DNA from 3 places in the Serratia ficaria genome. Region 2 is predicted to be linked to each of the others. Evidence: predicted binding sites of a transcription regulator. Region 2 holds the regulator's gene; each other region holds the start of a gene.
The links. Region 2 encodes sigma-54, which starts transcription at its own class of promoters, with help from an activator protein. Its sites were predicted from a motif close to GTTGGCACANNTTTCGCTNT; they were not measured.
Positions count from the first base shown of each region.

Region 1: the regulator sigma-54 is predicted to act here: its motif matches at 1,973-1,992, upstream of glnA (glutamate--ammonia ligase).
Region 3: the regulator sigma-54 is predicted to act here: its motif matches at 2,035-2,054, upstream of CKW09_RS22355 (gamma carbonic anhydrase family protein).

Region 1 covers NZ_LT906479.1:5,134,159-5,137,439, forward strand. The annotation lists gene typA (ribosome-dependent GTPase TypA) at 1-1,701, opposite strand, end outside; gene glnA (glutamate--ammonia ligase) at 2,073-3,281, shown strand, end outside.
Region 2 covers NZ_LT906479.1:4,622,139-4,625,419, forward strand. The annotation lists gene lptB (LPS export ABC transporter ATP-binding protein) at 1-422, shown strand, start outside; gene rpoN (RNA polymerase factor sigma-54) at 473-1,906, shown strand; gene hpf (ribosome hibernation promoting factor) at 1,930-2,217, shown strand; gene ptsN (PTS IIA-like nitrogen regulatory protein PtsN) at 2,472-2,933, shown strand; gene rapZ (RNase adapter RapZ) at 3,065-3,281, shown strand, end outside.
Region 3 covers NZ_LT906479.1:4,785,995-4,789,275, reverse strand. The annotation lists gene tsaC (L-threonylcarbamoyladenylate synthase type 1 TsaC) at 1-505, shown strand, start outside; gene aroE (shikimate dehydrogenase) at 516-1,334, shown strand; gene CKW09_RS22355 (gamma carbonic anhydrase family protein) at 1,369-1,911, opposite strand; rRNA gene CKW09_RS22350 (16S ribosomal RNA) at 2,424-3,281, shown strand, end outside.

The DNA of each region.
Region 1 (3,281 bases), 510 kb from region 2:
TTGCTCCAGGGTCATTTTGATGGCGGGAACCAGGGTAGTCGCTTCGTCGGTACCGGAAGCACGCATGTTGGTCAGTTTCTTGCCGGTCAGGCAGTTCACGGTCAGGTCGTTGGAGCGTGAGTGAATACCGATGATCTGGCCTTCATACACTTCCGCGCCGTGGCCGAGGAACAGCTTGCCGCGATCTTGCAGACCGTACAGGGCGAACGCTACCGCTTTACCCTGACCGTTGGAGATCAGCACGCCGTTCTGACGCTGGCCCACTTCACCCTGACGGACGTCGTCGTAGTGGCTGAAGGTGGAATACAGCAGACCGGTACCGGAAGTCATGGTCATGAATTCGTTACGGAAGCCGATCAAGCCGCGGCTTGGGATCACGTAGTCGAGACGCACGCGGCCCTTACCGTCCGGATCCATGTTTTTCAGGTCGGCTTTACGCTCACCCATGGCCTGCATCACCGAGCCCTGATGCTGCTCTTCGATGTCCAGCGTCACGTTTTCGAACGGCTCTTGTTTGCGGCCGTCGATTTCACGGAAGATAACTTTCGGGCGGGATACCGCCAGTTCGAAACCTTCACGACGCATGTTTTCGATCAGCACGGACAGGTGCAGCTCGCCACGGCCTGAAACGCGGAACGCGTCGGCATCTTCGGTTTCTTCAACGCGCAGCGCCACGTTGTGCACCAGTTCCTTGTTCAGACGCTCAAGGATTTGGCGAGAAGTCACGAATTTGCCTTCTTTACCGCAGAACGGCGAGGTGTTGACGTTGAAGAACATGCTGACGGTAGGTTCATCAACGGACAACGCCGGCAGCGCTTCAACGGCGTTGGTGTCGCAGATGGTGTCGGAGATGTTCAGCTCGCCCAGACCGGTGATGGCGATGATGTCGCCAGCTTCGGCCAGAGAGGACTCGATACGCTCCAGACCCATGTGACCCAGCACTTTGCCCACTTTACCGTTGCGAGTTTTACCTTCGCTGTCGATGATGGTGACCTGCTGGTTTGGCTTCACTTTACCGCGCTTGATGCGGCCGATGCCGATCACGCCCAGGTAGTTGTTGTAGTCCAGCTGCGAGATCTGCATCTGGAATGGCGCTTCCAGCTCAACCTGCGGCGCGGACACGTGGTCGACGATCGCCTGATACAGCGGGGTCATGTCTTCCGCCATGTCGTTGTGGTCGTTGCCGGCGATGCCCATCAGTGCGGATGCATAGATGATTGGGAAATCGAGCTGCTCGTCGGTCGCGTCGAGGTTAACGAACAGGTCGAACACCTGATCGACAACCCAGTCAGGACGCGCGCCAGGACGGTCAACCTTGTTGATTACCACGATCGGCTTCAGACCGTTGGCGAAGGCCTTCTTGGTCACGAAGCGGGTTTGCGGCATAGGGCCATCCATTGCATCCACAACCAGCAGCACCGAGTCGACCATTGACATCACACGCTCTACCTCACCGCCGAAGTCGGCGTGTCCTGGGGTATCCACGATGTTGATGCGGTAGTCTTTCCAATTAATGGCGGTGTTTTTTGCGAGGATGGTAATCCCACGCTCTTTCTCCAAATCGTTGGAGTCCATTACGCGTTCGGTGGCTTCTACACGCTCTCCGAAAGTACCGGATTGTTGCAGCAGCTTATCAACCAGGGTGGTTTTACCATGGTCAACGTGGGCAATAATGGCGATGTTACGCAAATTTTCGATCACAGCTTTGCCTCAGGCATTAGAAATAGCGCGCTATTGTACACGTATTAAGCGAGGTACTAAACAAGATCACAACCATCTCTTATAAACAACTGCGTACAGGTCAGTTTGTGATCCCTTTCACGGTGCAAAAAGTCGCCATCGACGCACTTTTGCACCATTTCGGTGCCACCGCCCACTCAATTTGCACTGTTGTGGTGCATTGCATCACTGATGGTGCATACTGGGTTTGTGCAAAACCCGCACAGAAAGGCGATGAAAGCCCTTTTGAAAAGTTGGCACAGTTTTCGCTTTAGTCTTTTCAAGGCGAAAAAAAGCCAGTTCCACAGATTCGTTCCACGACGACGACAATGATAAATCCGGGAGAGTTAAGTATGTCCGCTGAACACGTTTTGACGATGCTGAATGAGCATGAAGTGAAATTCGTAGACCTGCGTTTCACTGACACCAAGGGTAAGGAACAACACGTCACCATCCCTGCTCATCAGGTGAACGCCGACTTCTTCGAAGAAGGCAAAATGTTTGACGGCTCCTCGATCGGCGGTTGGAAGGGCATCAACGAATCTGACATGGTGCTGATGCCGGACGCCAGCACGGCGGTACTGGATCCGTTCTTCGAAGAATCCACCCTGATCATCCGCTGCGACATTCTCGAGCCGGGCACCATGCAGGGCTACGACCGCGACCCGCGCTCCATCTCCAAGCGTGCGGAAGACTTCCTGCGCTCTTCCGGCATCGCGGATACCGTGCTGTTCGGGCCGGAGCCAGAATTCTTCCTGTTCGATGACATTCGTTTCGGCAGCAGCATCCGCGGTTCCCACGTGGCCATCGACGATATCGAAGGCGCATGGAACTCCGGCACCACCTACGACGGCGGCAACAAAGGCCACCGCCCGGCGGTGAAAGGCGGTTACTTCCCGGTTCCTCCGGTCGACTCTTCGCAGGACATCCGTTCCACCATGTGTCTGACCATGGAAGAAATGGGTCTGGTGGTTGAAGCGCACCACCACGAAGTGGCCACCGCAGGTCAGAACGAAGTGGCTACCCGCTTCAATACCATGACCAAAAAAGCCGACGAAATCCAGATCTACAAATACGTGGTGCACAACGTGGCGCACGCCTTCGGCAAAACCGCGACCTTCATGCCGAAGCCAATGTTCGGCGACAACGGTTCCGGCATGCACTGCCACATGTCGCTGTCCAAGAACGGCACCAACCTGTTCGCCGGCGACAAATACGGCGGCCTGTCTGAAACCGCCCTGTTCTACATCGGCGGCATCATCAAGCACGCCAAAGCGATCAACGCCCTGTCCAACCCGACCACCAACTCCTACAAGCGTCTGGTCCCGGGCTACGAAGCGCCGGTGATGCTGGCTTACTCAGCGCGTAACCGCTCCGCCTCCATCCGTATTCCGGTGGTCGCCAGCCCGAAAGCGCGCCGTATCGAAGCCCGCTTCCCGGATCCGGCGGCCAACCCATACCTGTGCTTCGCCGCACTGCTGATGGCCGGCCTGGACGGCATCATCAACAAGATCCACCCTGGCGACGCGATGGACAAAAACCTGTATGACCTGCCGCCGGAA
Region 2 (3,281 bases):
TGCTGGAGATCCGCGACGATCTGTCCAGCGAACAGCGCGAAGACCGCGCCAAAGAGCTGATGGAAGAGTTTCACATCACCCACCTGCGCGACAGCCTGGGCCAGGCGCTGTCCGGCGGTGAACGCCGCCGCGTCGAGATCGCCCGCGCGCTGGCGGCCAACCCGAAATTCATCCTGCTGGATGAACCCTTCGCCGGGGTTGACCCGATTTCCGTTATCGACATCAAGAAAATCATCGAGCACCTGCGTGACAGCGGCCTGGGCGTGCTGATCACCGACCACAACGTGCGCGAAACGCTGGACGTGTGTGAACGCGCCTACATCGTCAGCCAGGGCAAACTGATTGCCCACGGCACGCCGGATGCTATTCTGGCCGATGAGCAGGTGAAACGCGTTTATCTGGGCGAAGAATTCCGCCTCTGAGTGCCAGCGCGTCCTGAAGGACGACGGTTAACGGAAGTAGACAGAAGATTATGAAGCAAGGTTTGCAACTCAGGCTCAGCCAACAGCTGGCCATGACCCCGCAGCTCCAGCAGGCCATTCGCCTGCTGCAGTTGTCCACGCTTGAGCTTCAGCAAGAGATACAGCTGGCGTTAGAGAGCAACCCCCTGCTTGAGCAAACCGATCTGCACGACGAAATCGACGCCAAAGAGGCCACCGACACCGAAGGCCTGGATACCCGCGAGGCGCTGGAACAGAAGGACATGCCCGAAGAGCTGCCGCTGGACGCCACCTGGGACGAAATCTACACCGCCGGCACGCCGTCGGGCACCGGCACCGATTACAGCGATGACGAACTGCCGGTGTATCAGGGCGAAACCACCCAGACGCTGCAGGATTATCTGATGTGGCAGGTGGACCTGACGCCGTTCTCCGATACCGACGCCGCCATCGCCACTTCGATCGTCGATGCGGTCGACGACACCGGCTACCTCACCGTGCCGCTGGAAGACATTCTCGAGAGCATGGGTGACGAGAATGTGACCATGGACGAGGTCGAGGCGGTACTGAAGCGCGTGCAGCGTTTTGATCCGGTCGGCGTCGCCGCGCGCGATCTGCGCGACTGCCTGCTGGTGCAGCTTTCCCAATACGCCAAAGACACGCCGTATCTGGCCGAGGCGCGGCTGATCATCAGCGAGCATCTGGATCTGCTGGCCAATCACGACTTTCGCAGCCTGATGCGATCAACCCGGCTAAAAGAAGATACACTGAAAGAAGCGATGCTGCTGATTCAGTCGCTCGACCCGCGCCCGGGGCAGTCGATCAACACCGGCGAGTCGGAATACGTCATTCCGGACGTGCTGGTGCGCAAAGCGCAGGATAAATGGACGGTTGAGCTCAACGCCGACAGCATTCCCCGTCTGAAGATCAATCAGCAGTACGCCGCGTTGGGCAACAGCGCGCGCAGCGAAGCCGACGGCCAGTTTATCCGCAGCAACCTGCAGGAAGCCAAATGGCTGATTAAAAGCCTGGAAAGCCGCAACGAGACCCTGTTGAAGGTCACCCGCTGCATCGTCAGCCAGCAGCAGGCTTTCTTTGAACAGGGCGAAGAATTTATGAAACCCATGGTGCTGGCGGATATCGCCCAGGCCGTGGAGATGCATGAATCGACAATTTCGCGCGTCACCACGCAGAAGTTTCTGCACAGTCCGCGCGGTATTTTCGAATTAAAATATTTCTTCTCCAGCCATGTGAACACCGACAGCGGCGGCGAAGCCTCCTCGACGGCGATCCGGGCGTTGGTGAAGAAATTGATTGCGGCGGAAAACCCCGCCAAACCGCTCAGCGACAGCAAGCTGGCCACCCTGCTTTCCGATCAGGGGATCATCGTGGCGCGGCGCACCGTCGCCAAGTACCGAGAGTCTTTGTCCATCCCGCCGTCGAACCAGCGTAAACAGTTGGTTTGACCTCTATTGAGAAGGAAGACACTATGCAGCTCAACATTACCGGACACCACATCGAAATCACCGATCCGTTGCGCGAGTTCGTGAATAACAAGTTCGCCAAACTCGAACAGTATTTTGATCGCATCAATCAGGTGTATGTTGTTTTAAGTGTGGAAAAAGTGCAGCAAATTGCGGAAGCAACGGTGCACGTGAATGGAGGCGAGTTGCACGCCACCTCGGAAGACGAGAATATGTATGCCGCAATTGACACGCTGATCGACAAACTGGCGCGCCAATTGAACAAACATAAAGACAAATTGAAGCAACACTGACACTCTGACCCTCTTTCCGTCAGGGGCGCTGCTTAACCGCGGCCTCAGCTATCGGCGCGTTACCTGCATGGGTAACGCGCCGAACGGTAATCAGGGTTAAAACAGGCGAAAGCCCTCTTTTCAGGCGCCATTGGCGTAGACAGTTTGGTTGCAGCCCGGAACGTGCCCGCAAGTCCCTGAGGGGTTCGCGCACCGCCCGGAGCCGGAATGGCCAGTAAAATAGCCTGATAAGCATGGCTTTAAGTGAAGATGAGATGAACAACGAATATATGCAACTCAGCTCGGTGTTAAACATCGAGTGCACCAGAAGCTCGGTACACTGCACCAGCAAGAAACGGGCTTTGGAAATTATCAGCGAACTGGCGGCCACTCAGCTCAACCTGCCTTCGCAGGTGGTGTTTGACGCGGTTCTCACCCGGGAGCGCATGGGCAGCACCGGTATCGGCAACGGTATCGCCATTCCCCATGGAAAACTGGAAGAGGACACACTGCGGGCCGTTGGCGTGTTTATCCGTCTCGACCAACCTATCGCCTTCGACGCCATCGACAACCAGCCGGTCGATCTGCTGTTCGCCCTGCTGGTGCCGGCCGATCAGTGCAAGACCCATTTGCATACCCTGTCGCTGGTCGCCAAGCGCCTGGCCGACAAAACCGTATGCCGCCGCCTGCGCGCGGCGCAGAGTGACGAAGAGCTTTACCAAATCATCACCGAGTAACGCCCGGCTGACGTGACTTCCAGCCAGGATAGCGATACTGTTTCACCATGATGGATCCCGGCTTAGGCCGGGATAATAAAGAGTCTAACGGCGGCGACCAACGCCGCCGAGTTGCCAGGGGGAGTTGCCACATGGTGCTGATGATTGTCAGCGGCCGTTCCGGTTCAGGGAAATCCGTCGCCTTGCGGGCGCTGGAAGACATGGGTTTTTACTGCGTTGATAACCTGCCCGTGGTGCTGCTGCCGCAGCTTGCCAATACGCTGGCGGAACGCAACAGCTCCGCCGCGGTGAGCATCGACGTGCGCAACATGCCGGAATCGCCGGAAGTGTTCGAGTACGCGATGACCC
Region 3 (3,281 bases), 160 kb from region 2:
CGCTTATCCTACCGAGGCCGTATTCGGCCTGGGATGCGATCCCGACAGCGAGCAGGCGGTCAATGCGCTGCTGGCCTTGAAGCAACGGCCGTGGGAGAAGGGGTTGATCCTGATCGCCGCAGACTATGCGCAGCTAGCGCCTTATATAGATGACAGTGCGCTGAATGAACGGCAACGCGCCGCGATATTCTCCAGCTGGCCAGGCCCGGTGACCTGGGTGATCCCTGCACGGCCGGAAACGCCGCGGCTGCTGACCGGGCGTTTCAGCTCGCTGGCGGTGCGCGTCAGCGACCATCCGCTGGTGCAGCAGCTGTGCCGGCAGTACGGCAAGCCACTGGTGTCGACCAGCGCCAATCTCAGTGGGCAGGAACCTTGCCGCAACGCGGATGAAGTGACGCAGCAGTTTGGCGCCGCGTTCCCGGTATTGGCCGGCAGCGTTGGCGGCCGCCTTAACCCTTCAGAAATCAGAGATGCCCTGACCGGCGAACAGATCCGCCAGGGCTAGAGGTATGTGCATGGAGAAGTTTGCGGTATTCGGCAACCCTATCGGCCACAGCAAGTCGCCGCGAATTCATGCGCTGTTCGCTGCGCAGACCGGGATTGATCATCCGTATGGTGCGGTGTTGGCGCCGTTGGAGGGGTTCGAAACCAGCCTGCAGGCGTTTATCGCTGCCGGCGGTCAGGGCGCGAACGTAACCGTGCCCTTTAAAGAACAGGCCTATGCAGCGGCAACGGAGCTGAGCGAACGCGCCTCGTCTGCCGGGGCGGTGAACACGCTTAAACGGTTGCCGAACGGGGGGCTGTTGGGGGATAACACCGACGGTATCGGCTTGCTGACCGATCTGGAACGTCAGCAGTTGATCCGGCCCAAGGATCGTATTTTGCTGGTGGGCGCCGGCGGCGCGGCGCGCGGCGTGATTTTGCCGCTGCTGTCCTTTGGCTGTGAGTTGACGATCGCCAACCGGACGTTCAGCCGGGCGCAAGATCTGGCGCAGGCGTTCAGCCATCTTGGCGGGATCTCGGCATTGCCGTTGGATCAGCTTGGGCAACGGTCCTTCGATCTGGTGATCAACGCCACGGCTTCCGGCATCAACGGCGAGGTCCCCGCGTTGCCGAACGGCGTGGTTAACCGCCATACCCGTTGCTACGACATGTTCTATCAACGGGGGCCAACGCCCTTCCTGGCCTGGGCGCAACAGCAGGGGGCAACCGACTATGCCGATGGTTTGGGGATGCTGGTGGGGCAGGCGGCCCATGCGTTTCTGCTTTGGCATGGCGTAATGCCGGAGATCGAACCGGTGCTGCGTCAGCTGCGCAGCGAACTGGCGGCATAAACGGGGCCCGTTCCCGCCAGGGAACGGGAGCTTGTCAGATATCTTCCGACAGGTATTCGTCTTTCCAGCGCACATAGTTAGTTGAAGAGTAGACAAGCCCTTCCAGCTCGGCGGCGGTTAACGGGCGAACCTGGCGTGCCGGGCTGCCCATATAGAGATAGCCGCTGACCAGTCGTTTACCCGGCGCCACCAGGCTACCGGCGCCAATCATCACATCGTCTTCTATTACCGCACCGTCCAGCAGGATCGATCCCATACCTACCAGTACCCGGTTGCCGATGGCGCAGCCGTGCAGCATGGCCTTGTGGCCCACGGTCACGTCTTCTCCAATCAGCAAGGGGTAGCCTTCGGGATTATGTTCGGATTTGTGGGTCACGTGCAGCACGCTACCGTCCTGGATATTGCTGCGCGCGCCGATCTTTACCGCATTCACGTCGCCACGAATGGCGACCAGCGGCCAAACGCTGACGTCATCGGCCAGCTCAACGTTGCCGATCACCACGCTGGAGGGATCGATCATGACGCGTTGACCGAGTTTGGGAGAGTAATGAAGATAAGAGCGTACTGCATCGGACATGGTGATAGCCTCACGTCGGGATCATATTTACCGGCAATACTAGACGCTGCTGATGGAATTACAACCAGTCACAGCGGCGGAACCTGTGAAAAACGGCCCCGATCGCGCAAGATCCACCCGAAAGGACTGAAAAGTGTGCAAACGGAAAGAAAAGATCAAAAAAGGGGTTGTGCAAAAAACTCGGATCCCTATAATGCGCCTCCATCGACCGGGCACAACGGCAAGTGATTCGCTTCACGAGGCGGCCAGGAAGAAAGAGAAAAAATCCTGAAAATTAGGGTTGACTCTGAAAGAGGAAAGCGTAATATACGCCACCTCGAGTTAGCAAGCCAACGCGGCTAACTCACTGCTCTTTAACAATTTATCAGACAATCTGTGTGGGCACTCCACAAGACGATATCCAGTACCTTCGGGTACGAAAAAATATCAAGTCTTGAAGAGTGACTAACTGAAGTAAAATTCATGCAGTAACCTTTGAGCATCGCTTCACGAGTTGAAGCAAATCAAGCTTTTAATTGAAGAGTTTGATCATGGCTCAGATTGAACGCTGGCGGCAGGCCTAACACATGCAAGTCGAGCGGTAGCACAGGAGAGCTTGCTCTCTGGGTGACGAGCGGCGGACGGGTGAGTAATGTCTGGGAAACTGCCTGATGGAGGGGGATAACTACTGGAAACGGTAGCTAATACCGCATAACGTCTACGGACCAAAGTGGGGGACCTTCGGGCCTCACGCCATCAGATGTGCCCAGATGGGATTAGCTAGTAGGTGGGGTAATGGCTCACCTAGGCGACGATCCCTAGCTGGTCTGAGAGGATGACCAGCCACACTGGAACTGAGACACGGTCCAGACTCCTACGGGAGGCAGCAGTGGGGAATATTGCACAATGGGCGCAAGCCTGATGCAGCCATGCCGCGTGTGTGAAGAAGGCCTTCGGGTTGTAAAGCACTTTCAGCGAGGAGGAAGGGCGATGTCTTAATACGGCAGCGCATTGACGTTACTCGCAGAAGAAGCACCGGCTAACTCCGTGCCAGCAGCCGCGGTAATACGGAGGGTGCAAGCGTTAATCGGAATTACTGGGCGTAAAGCGCACGCAGGCGGTTTGTTAAGTCAGATGTGAAATCCCCGCGCTTAACGTGGGAACTGCATTTGAAACTGGCAAGCTAGAGTCTCGTAGAGGGGGGTAGAATTCCAGGTGTAGCGGTGAAATGCGTAGAGATCTGGAGGAATACCGGTGGCGAAGGCGGCCCCCTGGACGAAGACTGACGCTCAGGTGCGAAAGCGTGGGGAGCAAACAGGATTAGATACCCTGGTAGTCCACGCTGTAAACGATGTCGATTTGGAGGTTGTGCCCTTGAGGCGTGGCTTCCG